One region of the Halomonas sp. YLB-10 genome, then DNA from elsewhere that is predicted to be linked to it. Evidence: predicted binding sites of a transcription regulator. Region 1 holds the regulator's gene; each other region holds the start of a gene.
The links. Region 1 encodes sigma-54, which starts transcription at its own class of promoters, with help from an activator protein. Its sites were predicted from a motif close to TGGCACNNNNNTTGCTNT; they were not measured.
Positions count from the first base shown of each region.

Region 2: the regulator sigma-54 is predicted to act here: its motif matches at 5,850-5,867, upstream of glnA (glutamate--ammonia ligase).
Region 3: the regulator sigma-54 is predicted to act here: its motif matches at 3,223-3,240, upstream of EBB56_RS08330 (hydrogenase small subunit).

Region 1 is NZ_RRCU01000004.1:146,409-156,896, forward strand. Features, by position in the region: gene rapZ (RNase adapter RapZ) at 1-607, opposite strand, end outside; gene ptsN (PTS IIA-like nitrogen regulatory protein PtsN) at 661-1,146, opposite strand; gene hpf (ribosome hibernation-promoting factor, HPF/YfiA family) at 1,152-1,460, opposite strand; gene EBB56_RS10595 (RNA polymerase factor sigma-54) at 1,620-3,032, opposite strand; gene lptB (LPS export ABC transporter ATP-binding protein) at 3,303-4,028, opposite strand; gene lptA (lipopolysaccharide transport periplasmic protein LptA) at 4,028-4,558, opposite strand; gene lptC (LPS export ABC transporter periplasmic protein LptC) at 4,571-5,146, opposite strand; gene EBB56_RS10615 (HAD family hydrolase) at 5,143-5,709, opposite strand; gene EBB56_RS10620 (KpsF/GutQ family sugar-phosphate isomerase) at 5,742-6,740, opposite strand; gene EBB56_RS10625 (calcium/sodium antiporter) at 6,771-7,721, opposite strand; gene EBB56_RS10630 (ATP-binding cassette domain-containing protein) at 7,971-8,783, shown strand; gene mlaE (lipid asymmetry maintenance ABC transporter permease subunit MlaE) at 8,780-9,562, shown strand; gene mlaD (outer membrane lipid asymmetry maintenance protein MlaD) at 9,580-10,044, shown strand; gene EBB56_RS10645 (phospholipid-binding protein MlaC) at 10,079-10,488, shown strand, end outside.
Region 2 is NZ_RRCU01000011.1:110,258-120,745, reverse strand. Features, by position in the region: gene EBB56_RS20940 (hypothetical protein) at 1-531, opposite strand, end outside; gene ntrC (nitrogen regulation protein NR(I)) at 699-2,114, opposite strand; gene glnL (nitrogen regulation protein NR(II)) at 2,107-3,156, opposite strand; gene EBB56_RS20925 (DUF4124 domain-containing protein) at 3,456-4,031, opposite strand; gene glnA (glutamate--ammonia ligase) at 4,262-5,668, opposite strand; gene EBB56_RS20915 (glycosyltransferase family 2 protein) at 6,183-6,713, shown strand; gene typA (translational GTPase TypA) at 6,880-8,706, shown strand; gene EBB56_RS20905 (glutamate carboxypeptidase) at 9,010-10,272, shown strand; gene EBB56_RS20900 (hypothetical protein) at 10,362-10,488, shown strand, end outside.
Region 3 is NZ_RRCU01000003.1:209,867-220,354, reverse strand. Features, by position in the region: gene EBB56_RS08345 (carboxy terminal-processing peptidase) at 1-1,198, opposite strand, end outside; gene EBB56_RS08340 (M18 family aminopeptidase) at 1,372-2,703, shown strand; tRNA gene EBB56_RS08335 (tRNA-Met) at 2,868-2,944, opposite strand; gene EBB56_RS08330 (hydrogenase small subunit) at 3,396-4,490, shown strand; gene EBB56_RS08325 (nickel-dependent hydrogenase large subunit) at 4,490-6,304, shown strand; gene cybH (Ni/Fe-hydrogenase, b-type cytochrome subunit) at 6,322-7,098, shown strand; gene EBB56_RS08315 (hypothetical protein) at 7,523-7,708, opposite strand; gene EBB56_RS08310 (HyaD/HybD family hydrogenase maturation endopeptidase) at 7,864-8,634, shown strand; gene EBB56_RS08305 (HypC/HybG/HupF family hydrogenase formation chaperone) at 8,642-8,971, shown strand; gene EBB56_RS08300 (hydrogenase) at 9,043-9,453, shown strand; gene EBB56_RS08295 (hydrogenase expression/formation protein) at 9,450-10,292, shown strand; gene hybE ([NiFe]-hydrogenase assembly chaperone HybE) at 10,289-10,488, shown strand, end outside.

The DNA.
Region 1 (10,488 bases):
CATTGGCATCACGCAGCGATGGTTCCCAGTAGGGGTTGGGCAGACAGCGGGCATCGAACACGATGTCTGCATCCGGCGGCACGCCACGCTTGAAGCCGAAGGACTCCACGGTCAGGCTCAACTGGCCGCTGCGGTGGTCGGCGACCTGTTCGGCGATGCGCGAACGCAGTTCGTGTACCGACAGGCGAGAGCTGTCGATGACCAGATCGGCCAGGTCTCGAATGCCCGAAAGGGCCTTCTGTTCGGACTCGATGGCTTCCGCCAGGGTCATGTCGCTATCACGGGTCAGGGGGTGACGGCGCCGCGTGTGGGAATAACGCTCGAGCAGAATTCGCGCATCACTGGTCAGGTAGACCACCTGGCAGTCGATCGGACTCTGCTTGAGGGACGCCAGCTGGGCGGGGAAGCGTTCCAGCGCCTCAGGCAGGTTGCGGGCGTCGACGCTGACGGCGATACGGCGGGAATGACCGTTTTCCAGCTCGTCCACCAAGGCGCCCAGCAAGGTCGCGGGAAGGTTGTCGATGGCGTAGAACCCCAGGTCCTCCAGGGCCTGAAGGGCCACGGACTTTCCCGAGCCGGAGCGACCACTGATGATCACGAGCTGCATGTCCTGTCTCCTTGGGCAGGCGTCCATTGCTGATGGCCTAGGCAAGGCCGCGATCAGGAGGGAGTGTCGTCCCCTGGCGCCTGTTGGCGGATGGCTTCCTGCAGGCGCTCGTGAAGCTCGCGCTGAGAGCTGGCGTGGCGCAGACGGTGACGTGTGTCGGCGTCGTTCATGACGCCAGCGACCTGGCCGAGCAGGGCAAGATGGGCGTCGTCGGCCTCTTCCGGCACCAGCAGCACGAACACCAGATCGACGGGCTCACCATCGATGGCATCGAAGTCGACAGGTTCCGCGAGTTTGAGGAAGCCGGAGATGGGCGCCTTGCAGTGGGGGTTGCGGGCATGGGGAATGGCGACGCCATTGCCGATGCCGGTACTGCCCAGGCGCTCACGTCCGATCAGCCGACTGAAGACCTCCTGGCTGTCCAGGCTCGGGGTGTTCTGCGCAATGAAGGTGCTGAAAAACTCCAGCACCCTCTTCTTGCTGCCTCCCGGGACATCGAACAATGTGCGCTCGGGAGGGAGAATGGCTTCCAATGTCATGAGAGTCAGCGAATTCCGGCGCCTTGGGCGCGGGCTTGGGATTTTTCCTTGTGCTTGACCAGCTGGCGGTCCAGCTTGTCGGCAAGGGCGTCGATAGCAGCATACATGTCGCCGTCCTGCGCTTCGGCATGCAGGTCGGCACCGGCGGCGTGAAGGGTGCAGGCGGCCAGCTGGCGTTCCTTTTCCACCGAGAGGGTCACCTGGACGTTGGTGATGTTGTCGTAGTGGCGCTCCACACGGGCGAGCTTCTCTTGTACGTAGTCACGCAGGGGATCGGTCAATTCGACGTGGTGGCCGGTGATGTTGACTTGCATGACAGGCTCCTTGCTCTTTCGGGTGGTGGCTTGATTGTAACCCTTTTTCCGATCCTGCAAACCCCCTCGACGCTACGCAGAAAGACGCAGATGTCATGCGAAATTTCAAGTGCTTGCGCTTTCCCGATAACTAGGCTAGCGACGCCGCAGCGCAAGGCCTCAGCGCAGTCGCTTGCGCTCGCTGGAAGACGGAATATTCATGGCTTCCCGGTACTTTGCCACGGTGCGTCTGGCGACATTGACACCGTCTTCCGCCAGCAATTCCACCAGTTTGCTGTCCGACAGAGGTTTGCGGGCAGGTTCCTTTTGAATCAACGATTTGATCATGGCGCGGATGGCGGTACTGGAATGGGCGTCGCCATCCTGGCCGACCTGGCTCGAGAAAAAATACTTCAACTCGAACACGCCGCGAGGCGTGTGCACGAACTTCTGGGTGGTCACGCGGGAGATGGTGGACTCGTGCATCTCCACCTTGTCTGCGATATCGGCCAGCACCAACGGTTTCATGGCCGCTTCTCCCTGCTCGAGGAAGTCGATCTGACGCACCATGATTTCCCGGCCGACCTTCAGCAAGGTGTCGTTGCGGCTGGACAGACTCTTGATCAGCCAGCGCGCCTCCTGCAGGTGGTCCTTGAGGAACTGGTTGTCCTGGCTCTTGTCCGCGCGCCGAATCAGCGCAGCGTAGTCGGGCTGGATGCGCAGTCGGGGCATTGCATCCGGGTTGAGTTCAACGCGCCAGCCCTCTTCGGTGTGGCGTACCACCAGGTCGGGAATGACGTAGTCGTTATCGCTGTCACCGAACTGGCTGCCGGGACGTGGGTCGAGGCTTCGGATCAGCTCGATGACGCTGTCGAGTTGGTCGTCATCGAGTCCTAGCCGGCGCTTCAGCAGACGTCGGTCGCCGCTGGCCAGTGCCTCGAGAAACTGTCTTACCAGTCGTCCGGCCTGGGGCAGCAGGACGGTATCGCGAGGCAGACTATCCAGTTGCAGCATCAAACACTCGCGCAGGTCGCGGGCGAACACTCCGGTCGGTTCGAACTGTTGCAGCCGAACCAGCACCGCCTCCACCTCGGCGAGGGGAGGGGGGCGACGACCGTCTTGCTCGAGCCCCTGGGCGATGTCATCCAGTGTCTGCTCGAGATAGCCGTCGGCGTTGACCGCGTCGAGCAGGCTCTCGGCGATCAGGCGCTCCTGGTCGCTGACGTCGAGCATCGCCAGTTGCCAGCTCAGGTGGCTGTGCAGTGACTGGGAGCTTGCCTGGCGCTCGAAATCCGCCGCCTCGCCACTGCCGGCGGGGGTGGTGCCCAGGTCCTGGTAGGTGTCGGACCAGTCGCTGTCCACACTGAGTTCCGAGGGAATCTGATCCGCCCAGTCATCTTCCGCGGCTTCCCTGGTCTGCTGTTCGCCGAACTCGTCCTCGAGTTCGAGCATGGGGTTGGCCTCCAGCGCCTGCTGGACCTCCTGGCGCAGGTCCAGAGTCGAAAGCTGCAGCAGGCCGATCGCCTGTTGCAGTTGCGGGGTCATGGTCAGCTGGGTACCGATGCGCAGCTGCAGTGACGCCTTGAGGGCCATGGGTCGGGATCCACCAGTGTTGTCGAAAGGCTTTACCCTAACGACGAGTCATCAGACATGCAAGCATCTTGCCAAGTTGGTGTTTTTTGACCTGTGGGAGGGAGTGAAAAGGTCGATGTGGAACAACTTGGTAGGGGGGGAGGTGTTTCTTTCGAGGGAGGCCCTGTGTGCAAGGTGAGGCCGACCCTTTCGGGGCCGGCGCTTGGATGCTGATGCTGGCAAGTGTTGCGGCCGCTTGAGGCGACTGCGGCTGTCGGGCGGCCCTGCGGTCTAAAGGCGGAAGTTTTCGCCCAGGTAGACCTCCTTGACGCGCTGGTTGGCAAGGATGGACTCGGCGCTGCCCTCGGCGATGATCTGGCCGTCGCCGACGATGTAGGCACGATCGCAGATATCGAGGGTCTCGCGCACGTTGTGATCGGTGATCAGGACGCCGATATCGCGGGCCTTGAGTTGACGAATGATGGACTTGATCTCGCCCACCGAGATCGGGTCGACCCCGGCGAAGGGTTCATCGAGCAGGATAAAGGCCGGCTCGGTGGCCAGGGCGCGGGCGATCTCGACCCGGCGCCGCTCCCCGCCGGACAGGCTCATGCCGGGGTTGTCGCGAATATGGCTGACGTGGAAGTCCTCGAGGAGTTGCTCGAGACGTGCTTCTCGGCCCTCGCGGTCGAGGTCCTTGCGGGTCTCGAGGATCGCCATGATGTTGTCGGCCACCGACAGCTTGCGAAAGATCGAAGCCTCCTGAGGCAGGTAGCCGATACCGGCCAGCGCGCGCTGATGCATGGCCGCGCGGCTCAGGTCCCGATCATCGATGCTGATGCTGCCGGCGTCGGCTCTGACCAGGCCGACGATCATGTAGAAGGAGGTGGTCTTGCCGGCCCCGTTGGGGCCCAGCAGACCGACGATGCTGCCCTGCTCGATCGACAGGCTGATGTCCTGGACGACGCGACGCTTCTTGTAGCTCTTGGCCAGATGGCGAGCGTGGAGAGTCTTCATCAGTTTCCTTGGCTTTCCGGCTCGAGGGTCATGCGAATGCGCTGCTCGCCCTGGACGCCCTGGGCGCTGGAGCGGGCCTGGACCACGCGGCGATCGAGGAAGTACTCCAGATAGGCACCGTCGAAGGTGTCATTGGCCTTGTGCAGCTCAGCCTGGTCGATCAGCTCCATGCGGCGTTCGGCCACGTGGTAGATCACCTTGCGGCCCCAGCCCTTGACCACCGGTTCTTCCGGGGATGGCTTCTGCTCGAGGTAGGCACGTGAGCCGGTCGCGGTCGCCAGTGACAGTTGTCCTTGGTCGTTGCGCTGGATCTCGACGCGTTCGCCGGTGAGGATCATGCTGCCTTGCACAATGCGCACGTCGCCGGTATAGACCGCGGTACCGGCGCGATCATCGAGATCCAGCTGGTCGGCCTCCACCTGAATCGGTGCGCTGCGATCACTTTCCAGCGCCAGGACACTGCTGCCGGTGGCGCCGGCGGCCAGGCCAAGGGCCAGGGCAAGCAGGAGGGCGGGACTTGGACGCATCATGGAAGGGGCTCCTTATTGAGGCTCTGGCGGATGATGACCGGTGACATTGTCGGTCAGGCGAGCGGTATTGTCATGGATCCAGGCGTCGAAGCGCTCCCCTTGCATCTGTTGAGGGGGTTGGCGTAGGACGGCTGGCGTTTCGCTCCAGACATGGCCACTGTCGCTGTCGTAGACCAATACCTCTGTATCAAGCTGCCAACGCTCTGCGGGGGCCTCGAGATGGGCGTCGCCCGACAGGGTCAGGGGGTTGCCGTCCGGACCCAGTTCACCGTTGTCGGCGTCGGCGATCCACTCTCGGCCGCTGTCGTCGATCAGCGCAAGGTCCGGCTGGTCCACCCGGGTGATGTCGTCGAGCGGTGTGTGCACAAGGCGTGGCGTATCGATGCGTTGGTGGGGGGTGCCCTGGGCATCGAAGCGGGTCAGGCGGGCATCCACCAGGTAGTAGTCGGGCTCGCCAGCCTTGTCATTGGGTACCAGGTCGGGGACGTTGCTCTCGCGGGGGTCGAGCAACGTCAGGCCGCCACCGAGTACCAGCAGCAGGATGACCAGCCAGAAGCGAAAGCCTGGACGCAGTGCGCTCAGTTTCATGTCAGCGGTCCGTTGCTCAGGTAGCTGTCGATGATATCGTCGAGGCGGCCCTGGGCCATCAGCAGGGTGTCGGTGATCTCGCGCACCGCGCCATGTCCGCCGGCAACCTGGGTGACCCAGTCGGCGTGCTGACGAAGGTAGCAGGGGGCGCCTGGCACGGTGATGCCGACCGCACTGCGATGGATGCAGGGCAGATCCGGCAGGTCATCGCCGCAGTAGGCGACCTGGTCGAGGGTCAGGCCAAGCGAATCGCACAGCGATTCAAGGGCGGGCAGCTTGCGCTCGACCCCTTGCTGTACGTGCTCGATGCCGAGTGCTCTGGCTCTCTGGGTGACCATGGGGGAGCTGCGCCCGGTGATCAGGGCCACCTGGATGCCGGCGCGCTTGGCCAGCTTGAGGCCGTGGCCATCCAGGGTGTTGAACGCCTTCAGCTCGGAGCCGTCGGCGTGGAAGTACAGTCGACCATCGGTCAGTACGCCGTCCACGTCCAGCGCCAGCAGCTTGATGTGGCGCAGGCGCTCCACCAGATCCGGCGCGAGGGAGGCGAGAAGCTCGTGAGACATGACGGCGTTCCTTGTAAAGGGATAAATGAGGCTCAGATGACACCGGCGGCCAGCAGGTCGTGCATATGCAGTGCACCGACTGGGCGCTGCTCGTCATCGACCACCGCCAGGGCGGTGATCCGGCCTTCCTCCATCAGCTTGACCGCCTCCGCCGCCAGGGTGGCGGGGCCGATGCGTCGCCCGGGGATGGTCATCACGTCATCCACGGTAAGCGAGCTGAAGTCCTGATGGCGATCCAGGGTGCGGCGCAGGTCGCCGTCGGTATAGACCCCGGCCAGGGTGCCGTCGGGGGATACCACGCAGGTAAAGCCGAGTCCTTGACGGGTGATCTCGAGCAGGGCGTCGCGCAGCGGCGAGCCCGACGGTACCGAGGGCAGGCGGTCGCCGGTATGCATCAGGTCGGCCACGGTCAACAGCAGTCGCTTGCCCAGGCTGCCGCCCGGGTGGGACAGGGCGAAATCCTCGGCGGTGAAGCCGCGGGTCTCGAGCAGCGCCACCGCCAGGGCGTCGCCCAGCGCCAGCGCTGCAGTGGTCGAAGAGGTCGGGGCCAGGTCCAGCGGGCAGGCCTCGCGCTCGACCCCTGCGTATAGATGGGCTTCGGCGTGGCGGGCCAGGGTCGACTGTGCTCGGCCGGTCATGCTGATCAGTGGAATGCCCATGCGCTTGAGCAGCGGCAGCAGGGCAGTGACCTCGGCGGTTTCGCCGGAGTTGGACAGTGCCAGGACGACGTCGCCGGGCGTGATCATGCCCAGGTCACCATGACTGGCTTCGCCGGGATGGACAAAGAAGGCCGGCGTGCCGGTGCTTGCCAGGGTGGCGGCGATCTTGCCGCCGACATGTCCCGACTTGCCCATGCCGGTGACGACCACCCGGCCGCGGCAGGCCAGCAGCAGTTGGCAGGCACGGTCGAAGTCGCCGTCGAGACGCCCGATCAGGGCGTCGATGGCGTCACGTTCCAGCTCCAGGGTGCGTCGTGCGATATCGCGGACGCTCAGGGTCGGCGTCTGCGCCGAGGAGGGGTGTTTGCTCATGGCCATGATTGTTGCCGTTTACTGCCGTTGTCACAAGGGGCCTGCCGCGACCGAAAGGCCGAGCCAGGTCAGATAAAGCGCATAGGTGCAGGCCAGCAGCGCGCCGATCCAGCGCCCCAGGCGCCCTCGGCGTTGCCACAGCAGCAGCGCCGCCAGCAGCAGCGTCAGGCCAAGCATTACCGGAAAGTCGCGGCCGGCGGCTGCGGGATCGGTGGCTCCCGGCGCCAGCAGCGCCGGTACCGGCAGTACCGCCAGCATATTGAACAGGTTGGAGCCGATGACGTTGCCGATGGCCAGATCGTGGTGGCGCTTCAGCGCGCTGGCCACGCAGGCGGCGAGTTCCGGCAGGCTGGTGCCGATGGCGACGACGGTCAGACCGATCACCAGCTCGCTTACGCCAAAGGTGCGTGCCAGCTCAGTGGCGCCCCAGACCAGGGCGCGGGAGCTTACGATCATCACCGCCAGGGTCAGCACCAGCCAGCCGATGGCCTTGCCCAGTGCCATGCCGGGAATGTCGTCGGCCATCTCCTGTTCGGCCTCGTCGGCGCGAAACAGCCACCACAGACTGAATACCAGCAGCGCGATCAGCAGGGCCGCGTCGAGGCGTTCGAGGCTGCCATCGGCCAGGGCGTAGCCGGCGAGGCCGGTGGCGCCCAACAGCAGTGGCAGCTCGCGGCGCACGATGGTGAAGCGCACCGGGATCGGCACCACCAGTGCAGTCACGCCCAGTACCAGCGCGATGTTGGCGATATTGGAGCCCAGCGCATTGCCGGTGGCCAGGTCGGGGGCGCCATCCAGCGAGGCCATCACCGAGACCACGATTTCCGGGGCAGAGGTGCCGATGGAGACGATGGTCATGCCGACCAGCATGATGCTCATGCCGGCGCGGTAGGCGGTGGCGGCGGCGGCGCCGACAAAGCGATCCGCGCTCCAGAGCAGGCCCACCAGGCCCAGGGCGACGACGACAGACGGTAACAGCATGGAGAACGACTTGGTTGCAGAAAGGGCGCCCATTGAACCCTTAGATAAACCTGCGCGCAAGCGCGCAACCGGGGCACTGGCATGCTGCATTTGAGTTAAGATACGATGTTCGAAAACCGAGCGCGGCTCAAGGCGCTCTATTCTCAAGGTTCGGGCTCAGGTCTGGCCAGGCGTCGAATCCGAGGATTCGGGGCGGGCGTCCGGTCTGAACCGCCGGTTCACGGTGATACTGACTCTATAGGGACTGCGATGACGGCTTCCTCCTTGGTGGAGGTGGAGAATCTGCATTTCACGCGCGGCGACAGGGATATCTTTCGCGGCGTGGATCTCTCCATACCCCGCGGCAAGATCACGGCCATCATGGGGCCAAGTGGCACCGGGAAGACTACCCTGCTGAAACTGATCGGGGGGCAGCTCAACCCCAGTGGCGGACGCGTCCTGATCGATGGTCAGGACGTCCATCGCCTGTCGCGCAAGGATCTGTTCCAGATGCGTCGGCGCATGGGCATGCTGTTCCAGAGTGGCGCGCTGTTTTCCGATCTCAGTGTCTACGAGAACGTGGCCTTTCCGTTGCGGGTCCACACCGATCTGCCGGAAAGCATGGTGCGTGACGTGGTGCTGATGAAGCTCGAGGCGGTGGGGCTGCGTGGGGCCAGAGACTTGATGCCAGCAGAGCTGTCCGGCGGCATGACGCGGCGTGTGGCGCTGGCGCGGGCGGTGGCGCTGGATCCTGAATTGATTCTCTACGACGAGCCCTTCGTCGGCCAGGATCCGATCTCCATGGGTGTGCTGGTCCAGTTGATTCGGCGGCTGAATCAGGCGCTGGGCTTGACGGCGGTGGTGGTCTCCCACGATATCAAGGAGACCCTGTCCATCGCCGACTACGTCTACGTGGTCGCCGACGGGCGGGTCATGGCCCACGGCACGCCGGCATCGCTGGACGTGGAACAGGACGCCCGAGTCAGTCAGTTCGTGCATGGTGAGCCGGATGGCCCTGTGCCGTTTCACTACCCGGCCAACGATTTTCACGATGACATTCTGGGCCAGGGGAGCCGTCCATGATCGAACGAATCACCCATATGGGACGGCGCGGCTGCGACCTGCTGGAGGCCGTCGGCCGGGCCAGCATCTTTCTCGGCCAGTCCATGCTGGGGCGCCCCTCGGCAGAAGGGTTCAGCCTGTGGGTGGCCCAGGTCTATGCGGTCGGTGTGCTGTCGTTGGCCATCGTGCTGGTGTCGGGGCTGTTCATCGGCATGGTGCTGGCGCTTCAGGGTTACACCATCCTGGTCGGGTTCGGTGCCGAGGACGCGCTCGGCCAGATGGTGTCGTTGGCCCTGTTGCGTGAACTGGCGCCGGTGGTGGCGGCTTTGTTGTTTGCCGGGCGCGCGGGCTCGGCGCTGACCGCCGAGATTGGCCTGATGAAGGCCACCGAGCAGCTGACCAGCATGGAGATGATCGGCGTCGATCCGCTGCGTCGTATCGTGGCGCCACGCCTGTGGGCGGGGTTCGTCTCGCTGCCGCTGTTGACCATCGGCTTCAGCGTGGTCGGCGTGTACGGCGGCTACCTGGTCGGGGTCGAGTGGCTCGGGGTGTTCGAAGGCTCGTACTGGGGCAACATGCAGGCCAGCGTCGGCTTCTTTACCGATATCGGCAACGGCGTGGTCAAGAGCATCGTGTTCGCCATAGTGGTCACCTGGATTGCCGTGTTCCAGGGGTATGATCTGGTGCCGACCTCGGAAGGTATTTCGCGGGCCACCACCCGTACCGTGGTGTATTCCTCCCTGGCCGTGCTGGGCTTGGATTTCGTTCTTACCGCCGTGATGTTCGGCGGGCTTTCCTGATTCTGCGGAGACTGTCCATGAAGCGCAGCAAGACGATGGAGTTTGGTGTGGGCCTGTTCATGCTGGCCGGTATCCTGGGGCTGGTATTCCTGGGGCTCAAGGTCAGCGGCCTGGACCTGCAACGTGCCGACGACACCTACGAGCTCCGGGCCAACTTCGCAAATATCGGTGGGCTCAAGCCGCGGGCACGAGTGACGATGGCCGGGGTGACCGTGGGACGGGTAGAGAGCATCGAGCTGGATACCGAGTTCTACGATGCCGTGGTGGTGATGTCGCTGGACAGCTCCCTGGCCGGCAAGCTGCCGGATGACAGCACCGCGGCGATCCTGACCTCGGGCCTGCTTGGTGAGCAGTACATCGGGCTGTCGGTCGGGGGATCACCGGAGATGATCGCCGAGGGTGAGGCGATTCGTGATACCCAGTCCGCGCTGGTGCTCGAGGAACTGATCCAGCAGTTCGTGTCCAATCTGACGAAAGACTGATCCGGCAGTTTCCGGAGATACAAGGAGGCAACCCATGACCCGTTCTTTGCCCGCAATGGTTCACCTGCGCCGCTGGTTGATGGCGCTGATGATGGTGCTGGCCAGTCTGCCGGCCATGGCCCAGCAATCCCCCGAACAGCTGATTCGCGACAGCGTCAATGATCTGATGGGGATGATCGGCGGCCGAGAGGCCTACTTCATGGACCGTCCCGACGAGCTCAAGCAGATGGTCGACGAGAGTCTGCGTGGCGTCGCCGACTTTCGCTACATCGGCGCCAGTGTGATGGGCCGCTACTTCAACAATGCCACGCCGGAGCAGCGTTCGCGCTTCGCCGAGGTGTTCAAGCAGACCCTGCTCGACACCTATGCCAAGGGCCTGGTGACCTTCGAGTACAAGGAAGTTCGCGTGCTCGATAACCAGTCCGCCTCACGCTATGACGATCA
Region 2 (10,488 bases), on a different contig from region 1:
CTGGGTCAGCCCCAGGCCCCAGATGACGCCGTCGGCGCGTGCCGGGCCGGCCAGGGTCACCAGGGCGGTGTCACCCAGACCCTCGGTACGCCCGCGATGGGGAGCATTGCGGCTCCACTCGTCGGGATCGATGTCCAGCGGGCTGCCGCCCCGGGCCAGGGTACCGAAGCTCTCGTCCATCGGGCTCGAGTTGTACTGGAACACCGGGCGCACCACCAGGTTCCAGTTGTCGTCTGCCATCTCGAAGGGGAAGGACATGACCGGCTGGAACTTGAAGGAATTGGACCAGCGACCGTCGAAGTCGTCGCCGTCCAGGTGGGTATAGTCGTTCTGCATCCACAGCATCCAGGCCGATCCCACCGGGTTGGTGGTTTCCTTGGCGATGGCAGCAAGATCCTCGCTGCTGGCAGCAGGCTCGCTGTTGGCCGGTACGGTGCGTGGCGAGGACCGCTCCTGGGCAAGCGAGAGGCTCGAGATGAAAACCAGCGACATGGCCACCAGGCCAAGCCGACGAGAGCGTGAAAGGTTCATGGGGGTAGGCCTCAGAATCGTGACGCTACCCCCGACGCCGAGAGTAGCGGTGCAACGTCGCCACCACTCTAGGCCACCGATAACAGGCTGATGATATGCCCCTTGGGGTAGGCCGGTCCGGGCAGGCTGGTTAAATCGGTGCCCCCGGACTCGCCGCCCCGGCCCGCTCAGACCTCCTGGTCTTCCGCCAACGACGGCAGCAGCACCTTCAGCTTGCGGGTCAAGGTATTGCGCCCCCAGCCCAGCAGCTCGGCAGCCTCGCCCTTGCGCCCGGCGGTGTGCTTGAGCGCGGTCTCGATAAGGATGCGCTCGAAGTCCGGCACCGCCTCCTCGAGCAGGTGGGTGTGGCCGGAGGCCAGGGCGCTGTCGGCCCAGGCGCGGAAGGCTTCACGCCAGTCCCCGCCTGCGGCGCTGTCATCGCCGCCGCGCAGCTCCGGCGGCAGGTCCTCGACCAGGATCTCGCGCCCGGAGGCCATCACCGTCAGCCAGCGACAGGTGTTCTCGAGCTGACGCACGTTGCCGGGCCAGTCCACCCGGGTCAGGAACTCCTCGGCTTCGCGGGTCAGCACCTTGACGTCGGTGGACAGCTCCTTGGCCGCCTCGACCAGGAAGTGCCGCGCCAGCCGGGGAATATCCTCGCGCCGCTGGGACAGCCTTGGCAGGTGCACGCGGATGACGTTGAGGCGGTGGAACAGGTCCTCACGAAAGCGGCCATCGGCGACCAGCGTCTCGAGGTCCTGGTGGGTCGCGGCGATGATGCGCACGTCCACCTTGACCGGCGTATGACCACCGACCCGATAGAACTCGCCGTCGGCCAGCACCCGCAACAGCCGGGTCTGAGTCTCCGACGGCATGTCACCGATCTCGTCGAGGAACAGGGTGCCGCCGTTGGCCTGCTCGAAGCGCCCCTGGCGACTGGCGCTGGCGCCGGTGAAGGCGCCCTTCTCGTGGCCAAACAGCTCCGACTCGATCAGATCCCGCGGGATCGCCGCCATGTTGAGGGCAATAAAGGGATTGGCGGCGCGGGGGCTGTGCTGATGAAGCGCACGCGCCACACGCTCCTTGCCGGTCCCGGACTCGCCGTTGATCAACACCGTGATATGCGAGTGCGCCAGGCGCCCGATGGCCCGGAACACCTCCTGCATCGCCGGAGCCTCACCGATGATCTCGGCGTCGAGTCCTTCGGGCACGCTGACCGGCCGCTGGCGCTCGCGCACGTGGGCCACCGCGCGTCGCACCAGGGCCAGCGCCTCGTCCACGTCGAACGGCTTGGGCAGGTACTCGAAGGCCCCGCCCTGATAGGAAGCCACCGCACTGTCCAGGTCGGAGTGGGCGGTCATCACGATGACCGGCAGGTCCGGGTGCACCTGGCGCACCTTGGCCATCAGATCGAGTCCGTCGATACCTGGCATGCGGATATCGGTGACCAGCACGTCGGGCGGCTCGGCCAGCAGTCGATCGAGGATACCGTCGGCCCGCTCGACCGCCTCGACCTCAAGGTCCGGCTGCGCCAGGGCGCGCTCGAGCACCCAGCGTATGGCCCGGTCGTCGTCGACGATCATTACACGAGCGGTATCAGTCATGACTCATCTCCAGGGGAATCAACAGACGGAATTCGGTACGTCCAGGCTCGGACTCGCATTCGATCAGCCCTTCGTGCTGGTGCAGCACCGACTGGGCGATCGACAGCCCCAGGCCGCTGCCCTCGGCACGACCGGACACCATCGGATAGAACAGGGTCTCGCGCAGCGTCTCGGGGACGCCCGGGCCGTTGTCGATCACGCTGACGTCGCAGACCAGACGATGGCGCTGGGCGCCCAGGGTGAACTGGCGGCGCGCGCGGGTCCTCAGGGTCATCACCGGGTTCGGTGTCTCGGACTCGACCAGCGCCTGGACGGCGTTGCGGGCCACATTGAGCACCGCCTGGATCAACTGGGCTTCATCGCCGGTCAACTCCGGCAGGCTGGGATCATAGTCGCGCTCGATGCCCACCCGCGGCTGTTCGACCAATAGCAGCGCGCGTACCCGCTCCAGCACCCGGTGGATGTTCAGCGGCTCTCGCCGACTCACCCGGTTGGGCCCGAGCATGGAATCGACCAGATCCCGGAGCCGATCCACCTCTTCGATGATGATCCGGGTGTACTCCTTGAGCGCCGGCGTCTGCTCCAGGTCACGCTCGAGCAATTGCGCTGCACCACGAATCCCCCCCAGGGGGTTCTTGACCTCGTGGGCCAGCCCCCGCGCCAGCACCTTCATGGTTTCCTGGCGCGACTGCAGCGCTTCCTCGCGGGAGATTCGCAACAGCCGATCCCGTGGCTCCATCTCCAGCAGCAGCTCATCAGGCGACAGCGGCGTCACGGTGTAGTCCACCGTCAGGGGGTCTCCACCGGCGAGGACCAGCCGCGCCTCCCGCTGGGTATAGGGATGCTGCCCATCCCGGGCACGTATCAGCACCTCGGCGATATCATCCTCGCCGCTGAGCCAGTCGGTCAGCGCCACGCCGGCAACCCGACTGGCGCTGACCGCCAGCAGGGTCTCGGCCGCCGGGTTCATCCAGGTCGGTCGCAGCTCGCCGTCGAGCAGCATGACCGCAGTTGTGAGGTGTTCGATGATGCCAGGCGTCATGGGTCCATCCTGATGGGGCAAAGCGCCCACTCGATAGAGGCCGCCACGGCGCCAAGCCGGCATTCCATGGTGGCGGTCCAGGTCTCGGCCTCGAGCAGGCGTCAGACAACAACATTCAAAGCAAGAAGCGGGCCAGCCTTGGTGCCAGTGGCACACTCCCGCCGCGCAGGCGCCAGGACGGTGCTTTTGTCGAGGAGGCGGGTCACCGTCGGCGCACCTACGCACCATTTTAGTGCACCAACCTGGTGCAGGGCAGTCTCGCCTGGATCACTGTCCGCACAAGGCCCGCAGATCGCGGGTCAAGGCGGCGCAGGACGAAGGGGGTTGGCGGGAAGCAGGCGGCTTGCGCGCTGTACGTGGATGACGATATCGGCACTGCGTTGACGCACCTCTCCCGACGGGGCCAGCACCACCAGGCCCAGGCGATGCTCGCCACGCTCCAGATTGGTGAGCCACAGTGGGCCGATGCCGGTGACGCTGGTGGCGAGCACACCGTCGACCTCCAGGCCGAGGCGATCCCCCGTCGCCGGAGGCGGGCTGATCGCGGCCAGCACCTTCAATCTTCCCCCGGCCCCCGTGGGCAACACGCTGCCATCCGCCGGAGAGGCGATGGCCAGGACATCGTGGGGCTGGAAGATATCGGCGTCGCTATCCGGGCCTGGTACTGAAGGCGCCGTCGGCCTGGAGGGCGCCGCCACATCCAGCGCAGGGGCGCTGGACAACGGCGGCGGTGCCAGCTCGCGGGCGCCGGCCGAGGGGGTATCGCTGTAGCGCACGACGCCGTCGGGACCGACACTGCGATAGATGGTGCTCGCCGGCACGGTTTCTGCCACCGGCAACGCCAGCCCGGACGCTGCCAGCAAGGCAATGGCCATCAGTGACGGTCGACTCGGCGACGAGGGAGCGCTCTCGCCCCTCTCCCGGCCTGCCCTGCGCGTCCACCGCTGCATCATCGTGATTGCCCTCGCCGACCTTCCCCTGACGAGGATGACGTCAGCCACGACCCGCGCCAAGGGGATCCCTTGCCCAGGCGCAAGGCCCGCGCAAAAAAAATCGGCCCCGCGATCATCGCGGGGCCGACGGAACGCACGAGGCGCTATGCCGATCAGCAGCTGTAGTACATGTCGAACTCGATCGGGTGGGTCGCCATGCGCAGGCGCTCGACGTCCTCGTTCTTGAGCTCGATGTAAGCGTCGATCATGTCGTCGGTGAAGACGCCACCTTCGGTCAGGAAGCTGCGGTCCTCGTCGAGGGCTGCCAGCGCCTGGTCGAGGCTCTCGGCCACGGTCGGGATAGCCTTGCCTTCTTCCGGCGGCAGGTCATAGAGGTTCTTGTCCATGGCGTCGCCGGGGTGGATCTTGTTCTTGATGCCGTCGATACCGGCCATCAGCATCGCCGCGAAGCACAGGTAGGGGTTGGCGGTCGGGTCGGGGAAACGCGCCTCGACACGCTTGCCCTTCGGGCTTGCGGTGTACGGGATACGGATGGAAGCAGAACGGTTACGGGCGCTGTAGGCCAGCATGACCGGCGCTTCGAAGCCCGGCACCAGACGCTTGTAGGAGTTGGTAGAAGCGTTGGTGAAGGCGTTCAGGGCGCGGGCGTGCTTGATGATACCGCCGATGTAGTAAAGCGCCATTTCAGACAGACCGGCGTACTCGTCACCGGCAAACTGGTTCTGGCCGTCCTTCCAGAAAGACTGGTGGACGTGCATGCCGCTGCCGTTGTCGCCGACCAGCGGCTTGGGCATGAAGGTGGCGGTCTTGCCGTAGGCGTGAGCCACATTGTGGATCACGTACTTCATTTCCTGAACTTCGTCGGCCTTCTTGACCAGGGTGTTGAAGGCAACACCGATCTCGTTCTGGCCGGCGTTGGACACCTCGTGGTGGTGCACCTCGACCTTCTGACCGATGGCCTCGAGGGTGTTGCACATGGCACCGCGCATGTCATGGAAGCTGTCCACCGGCGGAACCGGGAAGTAGCCGCCCTTGACCCGCGGACGGTGACCGAGGTTGCCACCTTCGACGGCGCGGTCGGTGGACCAGGCACCCTCTTCGGAGCTGATCTTGTACATGGCGCCTTCGATATCGGCCTTCCAGTGCACCTCGTCGAAGATGAAGAACTCGGGCTCGGGGCCGAAGAAGGCGGTGTCGCCCAGGCCAGAGGACTGCAGGTAGGCCTCGGCGCGCTTGGCGATGGAGCGCGGATCACGCTCGTAGCCCTGCATGGTGGCCGGCTCGATGATGTCGCAACGCAGGATCAGGGTCGCGTCTTCAGTGAAGGGGTCGAGGAAGCCGGTGCCGTCCTCCGGACGCAGGATCATGTCGGACTCGTTGATGCCCTTCCAGCCGTTGATGGAGGAACCATCGAACATCTGGCCATTCTCGAAGAACTCTTCGTCGACCTCGGCGGCCGGAATGGTGACGTGCTGCTCTTTACCGCGGGTATCGGTGAAGCGCAGGTCAACCCACTTCACATCATGTTCGTTGATCAGGGCGAGGGTCTTGTCTGACATGTGGTCCTCCAGAGTGGAACTTGTCTCGTGACTCGAGCGTTGCGCAACGGCGCCAATCCCATGTCACCGGTTTGAAACGGGGGATGATCCAGGGAACAAAAGGGGTACCGGGATCCTTTGTAGCACGCTCCCGGGACACTGCCCATGGCAACGTGCGCGACACGATGACACTGCCAACCACAATGCAGATTGCGTGCCAGCATTGCACCAGCATCGACCAAAAAAATCCCAACCCATTGTTTCAAATCTTTTTTATCCAAACAGGCCCTTTGCGCCAGCTTAGGGCACAAAGGCCCACCACCTTCAGGATCTGCCGACCAATGCACCACAAAAGTGCAATAAAGACTGCGACGCACCACTTTGGACCTTTGTGACAGGATCTATAAACTCTGCCGGGCCGATCGCGAGGTGTCAGTGGGCGCTGGAACCTTTCGCAACGCAAAGATACACTTTATTACGTTCGACTCCGACCGCCTCCCCTGCCGGCCGGCGTCACCCTCCTCGGAGTGTCGTCGTGAAAATCAGCTTGATCATTGATGCCCGACTTACCGGCAAGGAACTGCCTCGCCGGCTCGCGGAAGCACGCCAGCAGGTCGCCCTCTTCCAGGGAAGAGGCGAGATCCTCGTCATCGACGATGGCGATATGGCGCCACCACTACTGGGCGAACCGGGCGAACACGCCGTCGTCGGCTATCGCCAGGTGCGCAGCCGGCCCGCGCCCATGGGGCGGCGCCTCAACCTGGCCGCCTCCCACAGCAATGGACGCATGCTTGGCTTCTGCCTCGGCCCTCTGGACACCCACTGGGTCGAGCGAATGATGGCAGCCGCCTGCGATGATTCGCGCCCGGTGGTGCGTCCTGCTCGCCCCTGTCCGCTATCGCTGCTCAGCCTGCTGCGACGTACTCCGACCCGGGCCCTGGGCGTCGAACGTACCTGGTTCGATCGGCTGGGAGGCTTCGACCCGTCGCTGGACTTGAGCGCGGTAGAGGACCTCGCCACTCGCCTCAAGGCCTGTCGCGCCAAGATGGTCGTGCAGCGCGCCTGAGCGTCAGATCGTCCTTTCTGTCGATTTCGCCTACTTTTTTCGCCTCGCAGGTGCTTGATAGTTCAGCATCTTGAGGATCGATGCCGAGATTGGCGCCAACAAGGCTGGTCGTTGTCATCGCCCAGGCCCTATAATGCTGCCCCACTTTTTCCAGCAGGATCCCGTCGTGATCGAGAATCTTCGCAACATCGCCATCATCGCTCACGTCGACCACGGCAAAACCACCCTGGTCGACAAGCTGTTGAGTCAGTCTGGCACTCTGGACCGCAAGGCCGAGGGTCAGGAGCGCATCATGGACTCCAATGACCAGGAGAAGGAACGCGGTATCACCATCCTGGCGAAGAACACGGCGATCCGCTGGAATTCCCCCGAGGGACAGGACTACCACATCAACATCGTCGACACCCCTGGACACGCCGACTTCGGCGGCGAGGTCGAGCGCGTGATGTCGATGGTGGACTCGGTACTGCTGCTGGTCGACGCCGTCGACGGCCCCATGCCGCAGACCCGCTTCGTCACCCAGAAGGCCTTCGATCAGGGCCTCAAGCCGATCGTGGTGGTCAACAAGATCGATCGCCCCGGCGCACGCCCGGACTGGGTCATCGACCAGATCTTCGATCTGTTCGACAACCTCGGCGCCAGCGACGAGCAGCTCGACTTTCCGATCATCTACTGCTCCGCCCTCAACGGCATCGCCGGTCCCGAGCCTGACCAGCTGTCCGACGACATGACGCCGATGTTCCAGTCCATCGTCGACATCGTCGAGCCGCCCAAGGTGGAACTCGACGGCCCGCTGCAGATGCAGATCTCGGCACTCGACTACTCCAGCTACGTCGGCGTCATTGGCCTTGGCCGCATCACCCGCGGCGCCATCTCGCCCAACCAGCAGGTGGTGGTCATCAACAAGGAAGGCCAGACCCGCAAGGGCAAGGTCGGCCAGGTCATGACCCACCTGGGTCTCGAGCGGGTACAGACCGAGCAGGCCACCGCCGGGGACATCGTCTGCATCACCGGCATCGACGACCTGGCGATCTCCGACACCATCTGTGATCCGGCCGCCGTCGAGGCGCTGCCGGCACTGACCGTCGACGAGCCCACCGTGTCGATGACCTTCCAGGTCAACGACTCGCCGTTTGCCGGCAAGGACGGCAAGTTCGTCACCAGCCGCAACATTCGCGATCGTCTCGACCAGGAGCTGATCCACAACGTGGCGCTGCGTGTCGAGCAGGGCGAGTCCCCGGAGAAGTTCATCGTCTCCGGCCGCGGCGAGCTGCACCTGTCGGTGCTGATCGAGAGCATGCGTCGTGAAGGCTTCGAGCTGGCCGTGGGTCGTCCCGAGGTCATCATCCGTGAGATCGACGGCGAGAAGCAGGAGCCCTACGAAGAAGTCATCATCGACTGCGAAGAGCAGCATCAGGGCGCCATCATGGAAGAGCTCGGCTACCGCAAGGGCGAGCTCAAGAACATGAACCCGGACGGCAAGGGCCGGGTCCGCCTGGACTTCATCATCCCGGCGCGCGGCCTGATCGGCTTCCGTGGTCAGTTCCTGACCCTGACCTCTGGTACCGGCATCCTGACCAGCCGCTTCGACCACTACGGCCCGCTCAAGCCCGACGCCTCCATCGAGCGTCGCAACGGCGTGCTGGTGTCGATGGTTCCGGGCAAGGCCTTGGCCTACGCCCTGTACGCCCTGCAGGAGCGCGGCAAGCTGATCATCGACCACGGCACCGAGGTCTACGAAGGCATGCTGGTCGGCATCAACAACCGCGCCAACGACATGGTGGTCAACCCCACCAAGGGCAAGAAGCTCGACAACATGCGCGCCTCCGGCAACGACGAGAACATCGTGCTGACCCCGCCGGTGCGCTTCACCCTGGAACAGGCCATCGAGTTCCTCGATGACGACGAGCTGGTCGAGATCACCCCGAACCATATCCGTCTGCGCAAGAAGTTCCTGACCGAGAACGAGCGCAAGCGCGCCACCAAGAAGTAAGCGCTGCGTTTCTCGCTTCATCGATGCCCGCCTCCTGGTGGGCATCGTTGTTTTCGGCCTCTCTAGCGATGCCCGGCTCTTCATGACGGGCATCGTCGTTTTGCGGAATAGACAATATCGATGCCCGGCTGTTCATGGCGGGCATCATCGTTTTGCGGCAATGCTCATATAGACAATATCGATGCCCGGCGCCCGATGGCGGCCAGTGTCGTCTGCAAGTGGAGACATCAGTATTTGGGGTGAGGACGGCACCCTGGCCGGACTGAACTATCCTTTGGTGACCACCCAGCAAGGAGGCTCACCATGGCCGCCCGACGCTTCATCGCCTTACTGTCCCTGCTGCCAGCATTTGCCCTGGCCTCGCCATCCACCGATGACACCCTGCTCGCCAATGCCGAGCAGGAGCGCTCGGCCTTTCTCGAGACCCTGGAGTCGCTGGTCAATCTCGACTCCGGTACCGGCGATGTCGACGACCTCGCTCGCGTCGAGGCGCTATTGCAGGAACGTCTCGTCGAACTCGGCTTCGAGGTCGAACAGCACCCGGCCGAGGCCTTCGGCGGCAACACGCTGGTGGCTCGACACCAGAGCAGCGGCGACGCCGATCTCATGCTGATGATCCACTACGACACCGTCTTTTCCTCAGGCACTGTGGCAAAGCGCCCCTTTTCCAGCGACGCCTCCAGGGCCTATGGCCCCGGCGTCGGCGATGCCAAGGGCGGCATCGCGGTCATCCTGCATAGCCTGGGCCTGCTCGCTGACCTCGGGCTCTCGCCCTGGGGAACTTTGACCGTGGTGTTCAACCCCGACGAGGAAAAAGGCTCCTTTGGATCCCGTGAGCTGATCGCCGAACTGGCCAGCGAACAGGACGCGGTCCTGTCCTTCGAGCCCACCCTGGGCAAGCCCGGCGAGTCAGCGGTCACCACCGTGACCAAGGGCATCAACTACGCCTTTCTCGAGGTCGAGGGACGTGCGTCCCACGCCGGCGGCGCCCCCGAGGAAGGCCGCAATGCGGTGATGGAGCTGGCCCACCAGTTGCTCCAGCTCGATGACCTTGGCGACAGCGACAAGGGCACCACCCTCAACTGGACCATTGTCGAGGGTGGCACCAAGCGCAATATCATCCCGGACTCGGCCAGGGCCGAAGGGGACATGCGCTACTTCGATCATACCGAGTACGAGCGCGTCATGGCCGAAGCCCAGTCGATTATTGCCGAGCAGCGAGTCACGGACACCGAGGTAGCGTTTCGGCTCGAGCGCGGGCGCCCGCCGCTGCCGCCGAATCCGGCCACCGAGCAACTGGCGGCCCTCGCCCAGTCTATCTACCGCCAGGAACTCGACCAGACGCTCGCCCTGGCCGAGATCGGTGGGGGCACCGATGCGGGCTACGCCTACGACCCCGAAACCGGCCAACCCGCGGTGCTGGAGTCCCTCGGTCTGGTCGGGGGGCGCTACCACAGCGACGAGGAATTCATCGAGCTCGACAGCATTGTGCCGCGACTGTATCTCACCACCCGTCTGATCCAGGAACTTTCCGGGCCGAGCGCTGCCACAATTGATGCAGACTGATAACCGTTAGGGGTGAAGACGGCGACCGCCCTAGTTGCGGTCTATGCTAATGGGGCACCGTCATCCTTCGCGAACAAGGAGATACGCGAATGCACAAGCACGTCGAATGGGATGATCCCGGCGCTGACAGCGTTCAGCGCTACTTCGCCGACAAGCCCGACGAATACCCCACCGCCCACGTCGGCAGTATCATCGCCGGCCGCTACCATGGCTATT
Region 3 (10,488 bases), on a different contig from region 1:
CGATGCCCTCGATGCCTTCGGCCTTGAGTTTCTCGACCTCGGCGGCGACGTCACGGGTGGTGGAGCGGTAGTTTTCCTCGCCGGCCTGCCAGGCGTCGAAGTCGACATAGAAGGCGGGCACCTCGATCACGCCGACCTTGTGCACGCCGTCTTCGCGCTGGATCTCGATGACCTCGCTGCTGGCCGCCTGATCCTCGAGCTTGACGGTGTCACGGGTGATGTCGACCACGGTGGAGCGGGTCATGTCCACGGCTTCGCCGGGCACCACCTCGAGGCGTACCTCGGAGCCCTTGGGCCCACGAATCAGTTCGACCACGTCGTCTAAGCGCATGCCGACCACGTTGACGATGTCTTCGCCTTCCTGGCCGACGCCGATGATGCGGTCGGCGGGCTTGAGCGCGCCGTCCTTCTCGGCCGGGCCACCGGGCACCAGGCTCGCGACCTTGACGTACTCGCCGTCGGCCTGGAGCAGGGCACCGATGCCCTCGAGCGAGAGGCGCATCTGGATGTCGAAGGACTCACCCTGGCGCGGCGACAGGTATTCGGTGTGGGGGTCCACGGTGCCGGTGGCGGCGGCCATGATCAGCCCGAACACGTCCTCGGCGTTGGTCTGCTCGAGGCGATGCTTCTGGGTCTCGTAGCGCTCGCGCAGGGTGTCGATGACCTCGTCGTCTTCCTGGCCGCTGATCGACAGCGTCAGGGCGGCGTTGGCCAGGCGCTTGCGCCACAAGTCGTCGAGGCTCGCCTGGGAGGCGGCCCAGGCGGCGTCCTCGCGGTCGAGTTCGAGGCGGCCTTCGCCGTTGAAGCTCATGTCGAGGTGGTCGATCTCGTCGAGCATCCACGTAAGGCGCGCCTCGGCACGATCGTGGTAGCGCTCGTAGAGGTCGTAGGCCCGCTCCAGGGAGCCTTCGAGCATTGCCTCGTCCATGCCGGTACGCAGATCAGCGAACTCATCCACGTCGTCCTGCACGAAGTAGGCACGCTGGCCGTCCAGCACGTCCAGATAACGCTGGAAGGCGCGGTTGGACCATTGGTCGTCCAGCCTCACGTCCGCGTAGTGGCCGTAGCGTAGTGATTCGGCCACCTCCATGGCCGCCTGACGCTGGTCGTCGCCGGGCGTGGGAGTAGCCAGCGCCGTAGGGGCCGCGATCAGCAGGGACAGCGCCAGGGCGCGACCCGCAGACTCAATCAGGCTCATCAATGAAGCACTCCAGGATTCGTGTACACTCGTCGGTCTGACACCGACTCGGTCGGCGGGTCCCTTGGACCGGATTCGCATTGTAGCAGCTTGATGTCAATCCTTGACCCTTGCCGTTGTGCGACATTTAGGGTCAATCCTTGAACCACACTATCATGCAACAGAGGACGCCCATGTCACAGGAGTGCTTGCCAAAGGATGATGCCGGATGCGCCAAAAGGCTCAGTCGGCTGCTTGAGTTTCTTCACCGTTCCCCCAGCCCTTGGCACGCCACCGCGAACATGGCTCAGCGGCTCGAGGACGCCGGCTACCGTCGTCTGTTGGAGACCGATAGCTGGGATTTGGTTCCCGGTGACCGCTTCTACGTGACCCGCAACGATTCTTCGATTATCGCCGTCAACCTGCCGAAGGGCCAGCCGGTCACCAGTCTGCGCATGGTCGGCGCCCATACCGACAGCCCCAATCTCAGGCTGAAGACCCACGCCGGCCAGACCTCGGCGGGCTGGCTGCAGCTTGGCGTGCAGGTCTACGGCGGGGCACTGCTCGCGCCCTGGTTCGACCGTGACCTGGGCCTGGCCGGGCGTCTGCATGTCCGTCACGCCGATGGGCGGGTCGAGGGCGTGCTGCTCAACGTCGCCGAGGCCATCGCCATCATCCCGAGCCTGGCCATCCACCTGGATCGTGAAGCCAACGACGGCAAGGCGATGAATGCCCAGACCCAGATGGCGCCGGTGGTGCTGCAGGGCGGCAAGGACGACGACCTCGATCGCCTGCTGCTGGCCTGGCTGGAGCAGGAGCACGGTCTGACCGGGGTGAAGGTGCTGGACTTCGAGCTGGGCTTCTATGATCTGCAGCCGCCGTCGCTGGTGGGCGTGGGCAAGGAACTGATCGCCAGCGCCCGCCTGGACAACCTGCTGTCCTGCTTTATTGGCCTGGAAGCGATGCTCGACGCCGACGGCGAACAGGGCATGGTGCTGGTCGCCAATGACCACGAAGAAGTGGGTAGCGCCAGCGCCTGTGGCGCCCAGGGCCCGTTCCTCGCCGACGTGCTCAAGCGGGTGAATGGCCAGGTGGGCGAGGGCACCGAGGAAGGCTATATCCGCCTGATCCAGTCCTCGCGGATGATCTCCTGCGACAACGCCCATGCGCTGCACCCGAACTTCAAGGACAAGCACGACGCCCAGCACGGCCCGAGCCTCAACGCAGGCCCGGTGATCAAGACCAACGCCAACCAGCGCTACGCCACCAACAGCGCCACGGCGGCGATGTTCCGTGACCTGTGCGAGAAGGTAGAGGTGCCGGTGCAGACCTTTATTACCCGGGCGGACATGGGCTGCGGCAGCACCATCGGCCCCATCACCGCAACGGAGCTTGGCGTGCCGACGCTGGACGTGGGGGTGCCCCAGTGGGCGATGCACTCGATCCGCGAGACCGCCGGCAGCCAGGACGTGGAACACCTGACTCGGGCACTGACGGCCTTCTTCAACAGCGCCGAACTGGTGTAGGGCCAGCGCTCGCAGCGCTTGCTGAAAGACTGAAACGACGATAACAGAGCGCCTGGCGGGCAACCGCCAGGCGCTCTGTTTTTTCTGCGTCGGTGTTGAACCGTTGCATTGGAAGGCACAACGAAAAGGCCCGTCGATCGATGATCGACGGGCCTTTCGGTATCTGGTGGCTACGCCCTGACTCGAACAGGGGACCCCATCATTATGAGTGATGTGCTCTAACCAACTGAGCTACGTAGCCTTTGGATGGCGCCGTATTCTACGGATTGCCGACTTGTTGTCAAGCGCTTGGGTTGCGGCAATGGCCCCGATGCTGGCCTTGGTGATGGCCCCGATGACGGCTCTGGTGACGGCCCCGGGGACGGCGACGCCAGCGCAGCGCGCTGGAAAGCCGGCTACCACCAGTGTGCCGTGTAGCGCGAGTTCTGTGCTGGCGTGACGGAGGCCGCTGGAAAGGGCGCTACCGCCATGTGCTCGTCAAGTGCGCCAAGTGTTTGAAAAGACGTGCTTCCCGCAACCTGGCACGGGATTTGCCCCGTATATAAGGGAAACAACAACAGGCGATCTGGATGGCCTGGCGCGCAGGCTTTGAGTCGGCTTCTGGCCTTGGCCGTACCGAGGGCAGGCCGCCTCCAGATCAGGGGATCACGCCGGTGGCGAGATCCAGGACCACGACAGGGGAGTCGTTGCCGATGGAGCCCATCGAAACCTTCTACGACGTGATGCGGCGACAGGGGGTCACGCGTCGCTCATTTCTGAAGTTCTGTTCACTGACGGCGGCGGCGCTAGGGCTCGGGCCGGCCTACACCGCCAGGATCGCCCACGCCATGGAGACCAAGCCGCGCACGCCGGTGATCTGGGTGCACGGGCTCGAGTGCACTTGCTGCTCGGAGTCGTTTATCCGTTCGGCCCATCCGCTGGTCAAGGACGTGGTGCTGTCGATGATCTCGCTGGACTACGACGACACCCTGATGGCGGCGGCGGGGCATCAGGCCGAGGCAGCCCTGGCCGACACCATCGAGCGCTACAAGGGCAACTACATCCTGGCGGTGGAGGGCAACCCGCCGCTCAATGAGGACGGCATGTTCTGCATCGTCGGTGGGCGGCCCTTCGTCGACCAGCTGCGCGAGACCGCAGAACACGCCAAGGCGGTGATCTCCTGGGGCTCCTGTGCAAGCCACGGCTGTGTCCAGGCGGCGCGCCCCAACCCCACCCGGGCGACCCCGGTGCACAAGGTCATCACCGACAAGCCGATCATCAAGGTGCCGGGCTGTCCGCCGATCGCCGAGGTCATGACCGGGGTCATCACCTATATGCTGACCTTCGACCGGCTGCCGGAGCTCGACCGCACCGGCCGGCCCAAGATGTTCTATTCCCAGCGCATCCACGACAAGTGCTACCGCCGGCCACACTTCGACGCCGGCCAGTTCGTCGAGTCCTTCGATGACGAGGGCGCCCGTCGCGGCTACTGCCTGTACAAGGTGGGCTGCAAGGGCCCGACCACCTACAACGCCTGTTCGACCATCCGCTGGAACGAGGGCGTGAGCTTCCCGATCCAGGCCGGCCACGGCTGTATCGGCTGCTCCGAAGACGGCTTCTGGGACAAGGGCTCCTGGTACGCCCGGCTGCAGGACGTGCACCAGTTCGGCATCGAGGCCAACGCCGACCAGATTGGCGGCGCCGTGGCCACCGGGGTGGGCGGTGCGGTGGCGGTCCACGCCGCCGTCAGCGCCTTGAAACGGGCGCAGGTCAAGCGCCAGTCGTCAGCCAACAGGGAGGAAGCCTGATGACGCAGATCAACACCCCTAACGGGTTCAATCTGGACAGAAGCGGACGGCGTATCGTCGTCGACCCGGTGACCCGCATCGAGGGGCATATGCGCTGCGAGGTCAACGTGGATGACAACAACATCATCCGCAACGCGGTGTCCACCGGCACCATGTGGCGCGGGCTCGAGGTCATCCTCAAGGGCCGTGACCCGCGCGACGCCTGGGCCTTTGTCGAGCGCATCTGCGGCGTCTGCACCGGCTGTCATGCGCTGGCGTCGGTGCGCGCGGTTGAGGACGCCCTCGACATCCGCATCCCGCGCAACGCCCACCTGATCCGCGAGATGATGGCCAAGGTGCTGCAGTGGCATGACCACGTGGTGCACTTCTATCACCTGCACGCGCTGGACTGGGTCAACCCGGTCAACGCGCTGCGGGCCGACCCGCGGGCGACCTCGCAACTGCAGCAGTTGACCGGCCCCAACCATCCGCTGTCGTCGCCGGGCTATTTTCGCGACGTCCAGAATCGCCTGAAGACCTTTATCGAGTCGGGGCAGCTCGGGCTTTTCAAGAACGGCTACTGGGACAATCCCGCCTATCGGCTGTCGCCGGAGGCGGACCTGATGGCGACCGCTCACTATCTCGAGGCGCTGGACCTGCAGAAGGAGATCGTCAAGGTCCACACCGTGTTCGGCGGCAAGAACCCCCACCCCAACTACATGGTCGGCGGGGTGCCCTGTGCCATCAATATCGATGGCGATCTGGCGGCCGGGGCGCCACTCAACATGGAGCGGCTCAACTTCGTGCGTGCGCGGATGGAGGAAGCCTTCGCCTTCTCCAGGAACGTCTATATTCCCGACGTCATCGCCATCGCCAGCTTCTACAAGGGCTGGTTGTACGGCGGGGGACTGTCCGCCACCAACGTGATGGACTACGGCGACTACTCCAAGGTCAACTACGACAAGTCCACCGACCAGCTCAAGGGCGGCGCCATCCTTGGCGGCAACTGGAACGAGATCCACGAGGTGGACCCCACCGACCCCGAGCAGATCCAGGAATTCGTGACCCACTCCTGGTACCGCTACGCCGACGAGTCCCGTGGCCTGCACCCCTGGGACGGCGAGACCGAGCACCACTACGAACTGGGCCAGGGCACCGTCGGCACCCGCACCCGGATCGAGGAGATCGACGAGGCCGCCAAGTACTCCTGGATCAAGTCGCCACGCTGGCGTGGCCACGCCATGGAGGTGGGGCCGCTGTCGCGCTACATCCTCAATTACGCCCAGGGCAATGACTTCGTGATCGACCAGGTGGACTCGTCGCTGGCTGCCCTGAACCAGCTCGCCGGCACCCGCCTGACCCCGAAGCAGGCGCTGCCGACCACCATCGGCCGTACCCTGGCCCGTGCCCTGGAAGCTCACTACTGCGCGTCCATGATGCTCGATGACTGGCATGAGCTGATCGCCAACATCCGCGCCGGCGACCTGGCCACCGCCAATATCGAGAAGTGGGACCCGGCGTCCTGGCCCCAGGAGGCTCGCGGTGTCGGCATGGTCGCCGCACCCCGGGGCATGAACGGCCACTGGATCCGCATCAAGGATGGCAAGATCGAGAACTACCAGTGCATCGTGCCGACCACCTGGAACGGCAGCCCGCGGGACCCGGAGGGCAACATCGGCGCCTTCGAGGCGTCACTGCTGAATACGCCCATGGAGCGGCCGGATGAGCCGGTGGAGATCCTGCGCACGCTGCATTCCTTCGATCCGTGCCTGGCCTGTTCCACCCACGTGATGAGCGAAGACGGTGAAGAGCTGTCTCGCGTCACCGTCAGATAGCCGGGGGAGGGTGTCTCATGTCCCATGACTCGAAAGCGTCACCTGCTGCAACGGCCAGTCCGGAGGACCCTCAGGCTGGCAAGCTCGGCCCCGGGGAGGAACGGGTGCTGCCTTCCTCGGTCAAGCAGACGTCTGTCTACGTCTACGAGGCGCCGCTGCGGCTGTGGCACTGGACCAATGCGGCGGCCATCCTGGTGTTGATCGTCACCGGCTACTTTATCGGCAAGCCGCTGCCGACGGTGTCAGGTGAGGCCAGCGATCACTTCGTGATGGGCTATATCCGCTTTGCCCACTTCACCGCAGGCTACATCCTGGCGATCGGTTTTCTGTTTCGCTTCTACTGGTCGCTAGTCGGTAATCACCACGCCAAGCAGCTGTTTCGCTTGCCGCTGCATCGTGGCCAGTGGTGGCGTGAGGTGTGGTTCGAGCTTCGCTGGTACCTGTTTCTGGAGAAGCGCCCGCGCAAGTATGTGGGCCACAACCCGCTGGCACAGTTGGCGATGTTCATCTTCATCACCCTCGGCACCCTGTTCATGATCGTGACCGGAATGGCGCTCTACGCCGAAGGTGCCCTGCGCGGCAGTTGGCAGGACACGCTGTTCGGCTGGGTCATCCCGCTGGTGGGCCAGAGCCTGGACGTGCATACCCTGCATCGTCTCGGCATGTGGGTGATGATCACCTTCATCATCATCCATGTGTATGTGGCGATACGCGAAGACATCATGTCCCGCCAGAGCATCGTCTCGACCATGATCTCAGGGGAGCGCACCTTCAAGGACGACGACCCTTTGTAGTGAGTTGTCGTTGCTCGCCGTGACTTGTCATTGCTCGCAGTTGCTCGTTAGCCCTGTCGTTGAAGGGCGTAAGCGCTGACCGTTGGCGCCGGAGGCTTCACCGAGAATATCAGGTGAGGTCTCCGGCGCTTTTTGTTGGCGTTCAGGGAGGGTGGCGAGGCGTGTGCATAGGCCGGTGGGAGAGGTGTCGTGGTCGAGCATTAATCAGGTAATCACAAGTCACCTTTTGAAGCATTATTGCCTGGTGTTTTATGAGAAAGATTCTCTTTGAATCGGCGGTTATTGGACTTTTGTAGGGCCATATACCATATGGCTGTGCCGAAACGATGGGCATGTTTTTTATTGAAAGGTTGCGGCGTTATTCTGCGGAAATGGTCGGGATTTTCTTCAGGTCGTCGTGGGTATGTGCATGTAAGTGGCTGTTTTAATGTAAAAAATAGATTTCGTATATGCCATGGATGGCAGATGGAAGCGTTTTCGGCAGTTTTTTGGCAGCCTGTTTTTCATCGTCTTGTTTTTCGGTGCCTTGTTTGTCGTTGTCTTGTTTTTCGGTGTCTTTTTTACGGTGAGCAAGGCGCTTCGTCGCTAGCCTTTGGCTTTCATGCTGCATCTTGATGTTTTGATGGCGAATGCACCCAGGAATCATACGAAGAGCGAGCCGCTGAAAGAGGCGAAGAAAGGTCAAGGAACGAGCGAAGAACGAGACGCAGGATAAAGCCAACCAAAGTAGCGCAGGCAGATATTCGGCGCAGCGAAGGAGCCGGCATGAATACGGATGATCACGAGGCGACACCATCGATTCTGGTGCTGGGTATCGGCAATGTGCTGTGGGCCGACGAGGGGTTCGGAGTCCGCGCAGTGGAGGCGCTTCACCAGCGCTATACGTTTGCCGAGGAGGTGACCGTGATGGACGGCGGCACCCAGGGACTCTACCTGCTGCCCTACGTGCAGTCCTGCGAGTGCCTGCTGATCATCGATGCCATCGACTACGGCCTGGCCCCGGGCAGTGTGCATGTGGTGCGCGATGACGCGGTGCCGAGCTTCATGGGCGCCAAGAAGATGTCGCTGCACCAGACCGGCTTTCAGGAGGTGCTGGCGGCGGCGCAGCTACTCGGCTGGCAGCCACAGCGGGTGATGCTGGTGGGTGTTCAGCCCTCGGTGCTGGACGATTATGGCGGCTCGCTGCGACCGGAGATCGCCGCGCGAATCGACGAGGTGATCCGCCTGGTGGTCGATGAGCTGGCGTCCTGGGGCGCCAGGCCTGAGCTTCGCTCCCAACAGAGCCCCGAACACGGCTCTCAACACAGCCCCGGACACAGCCGCGATCACCAGGCCCCCATCGCCGAACTGGCGCCTTCGGCGCTCGCCCTTCACCACTACGAAAACCTGCGTCCCTCGCCGCGCGAGGCCTGCCGTGTGGGTGATCCGCGCTTTCTGGCGAGGGACATTGGCCATCCTGACGGGGCGCACGGCGACCCGTCTCGCGAGGCGGGAAGCGAGCAGGATGGTGTAGCCGAAAGCCCTGCAAAGGAGTAGCCGCGATATGTGCATTGGCATTCCCATGCGGGTGCTTGAGGCCAGCGGGACGCTCGCCATTTGTGTCAGCGACGGGGCAGAGGATCGACAAGAGGTCGATATTTCCCTGGTCGAGGCGGTGAGCCCCGGCGATTGGCTGCTGGTATTTCTGGGAGCGGCGCGCCGGGTGCTGGAGGCCGATGAGGCGCTGCGCATCAGCGACGCGCTAAGGGCCATGGCCATGGCGGCCGAGGGAGGGACGGTCGAGGCGGGACTGTTTGCAGACCTGGAGCAGGGCGAACCCCGCCTGCCGCCGCATCTGGAGGCGGCGCGCAAGGCGGGTGCCTCCACCGGCTGAGTACGCCACGGGTCACAAAGAAAGCGGGTGATCGACAACACAAGCGAGTGAGCGACAAGGGAGTCACGCCAATGACGGGGCCATTGCACCGGCTGATCAATGAACTGGACTATCCCTGCCTCGCCGGGGAGGAACTGGCGGCCTTCGTGACGGGGCCAGGCGCCCGGGTGCTGTTTCTCAGTGGCGATCCGGCCACCAACCTCGAGACCAACGATGTGGCCGCCATTCTGCCGGAGTTGGTCAAGGCCTTCCCGGGGCGGTTTGAGCCCGCGGTGGTGGATCGCGCGGAAGAAGACGCCACCCGCGAACGCTTTCAGGTGTGGCCGGTGCCTTCACTGCTGTTTTTCCAGGACGGGCGGATGACCGGTGTGATCTCGAAGGTGCGCGACTGGGACGACTACCTGGGCGAGATCCACGCCATTCTTCAAGGGACGTCTGCCAGCGCCAATATCATCGCTCGCGACGGGAGTGTTCGAACATGACCCAGGGATTCATGCCGTCATCGCCGGGTATCGGGCCTGGCAGCCAGCCCGAGGAGGCCGTGCTCGATTACCTGCCGATGCCATCGGGAATGAGCACCTTTCAGCCGAGCTTTCCCGAGGTGGAGGACCCCGAGCGCATCCGGCCGGCGCTGGATGCCCTCAGCGCTCTGGCCTACAGGGCCGCCCAGTGGACGCCGGAGGGCGGCAACCTGGTGGTCGAGCTGCCGTCGCTCGATGCCGAGAATCGCAAGGCGCTGGCCGATGCGCTCGGCGAGGGTGAGGTCGCGATCAAGGTCGGTGGCAAGAATGCTGTCGAGATTCAGGAGTCGGTCTTCGCCGGTCTGTGGCGGGTGACGTCCCGGGATGTGGATCACGCCACGGGCAGTGTGCGTGAGCATATCGAGATCGGCGTGGTGCCCCTGGCGGTGGTGCAATGCCGCCAGCAGCGCATCTTCTGCCCGCCGGAGGCCGGCCAGGGTGTGGTCAACGGGCCCTTTATCGTCTCGGAGCTGATCGAGCGCTGCGAGGAGCGTGTCCCGGGTGGCGAGCCTTATGCCATCAACCTGTCGCTGTTGCCCCATACCCCGGAGGATCTGGCCTATCTGGACGAGGCGCTGGGTCGGGGCGAGGTCACCATCCTGTCGCGGGGCTACGGCAACTGTCGTATCGACAGCACCGCCCTCGATCACGTCTGGCGGGTGCGCTACTTCAATTCCCAGGACTCGCTGATTCTGGACGTCATCGAAGTCTCCGATGTGCCCGAGGTGGCCTGCGCGGCGGCCGAAGACATCGCCGATTCGGTGATTCGACTCAAGCAGGTAGTGGAGGCGATGGCGTGACGGCACGATTCGAAGGTTCGTTTCTCGGAGACCTGGCGCGCCTGGACGACGACGCCCGGCTCGAGTGCAAGATCTGCTGGTACTGCTATGACCCGGCCGTCGGTGACACCGTCCGTCAGGTCGAGCCGGGGACGCCGTTCTCGGCGCTGCCCCAGGACTGGCGCTGCCCCCAGTGTGACGGTGAGCGCAACCAGTT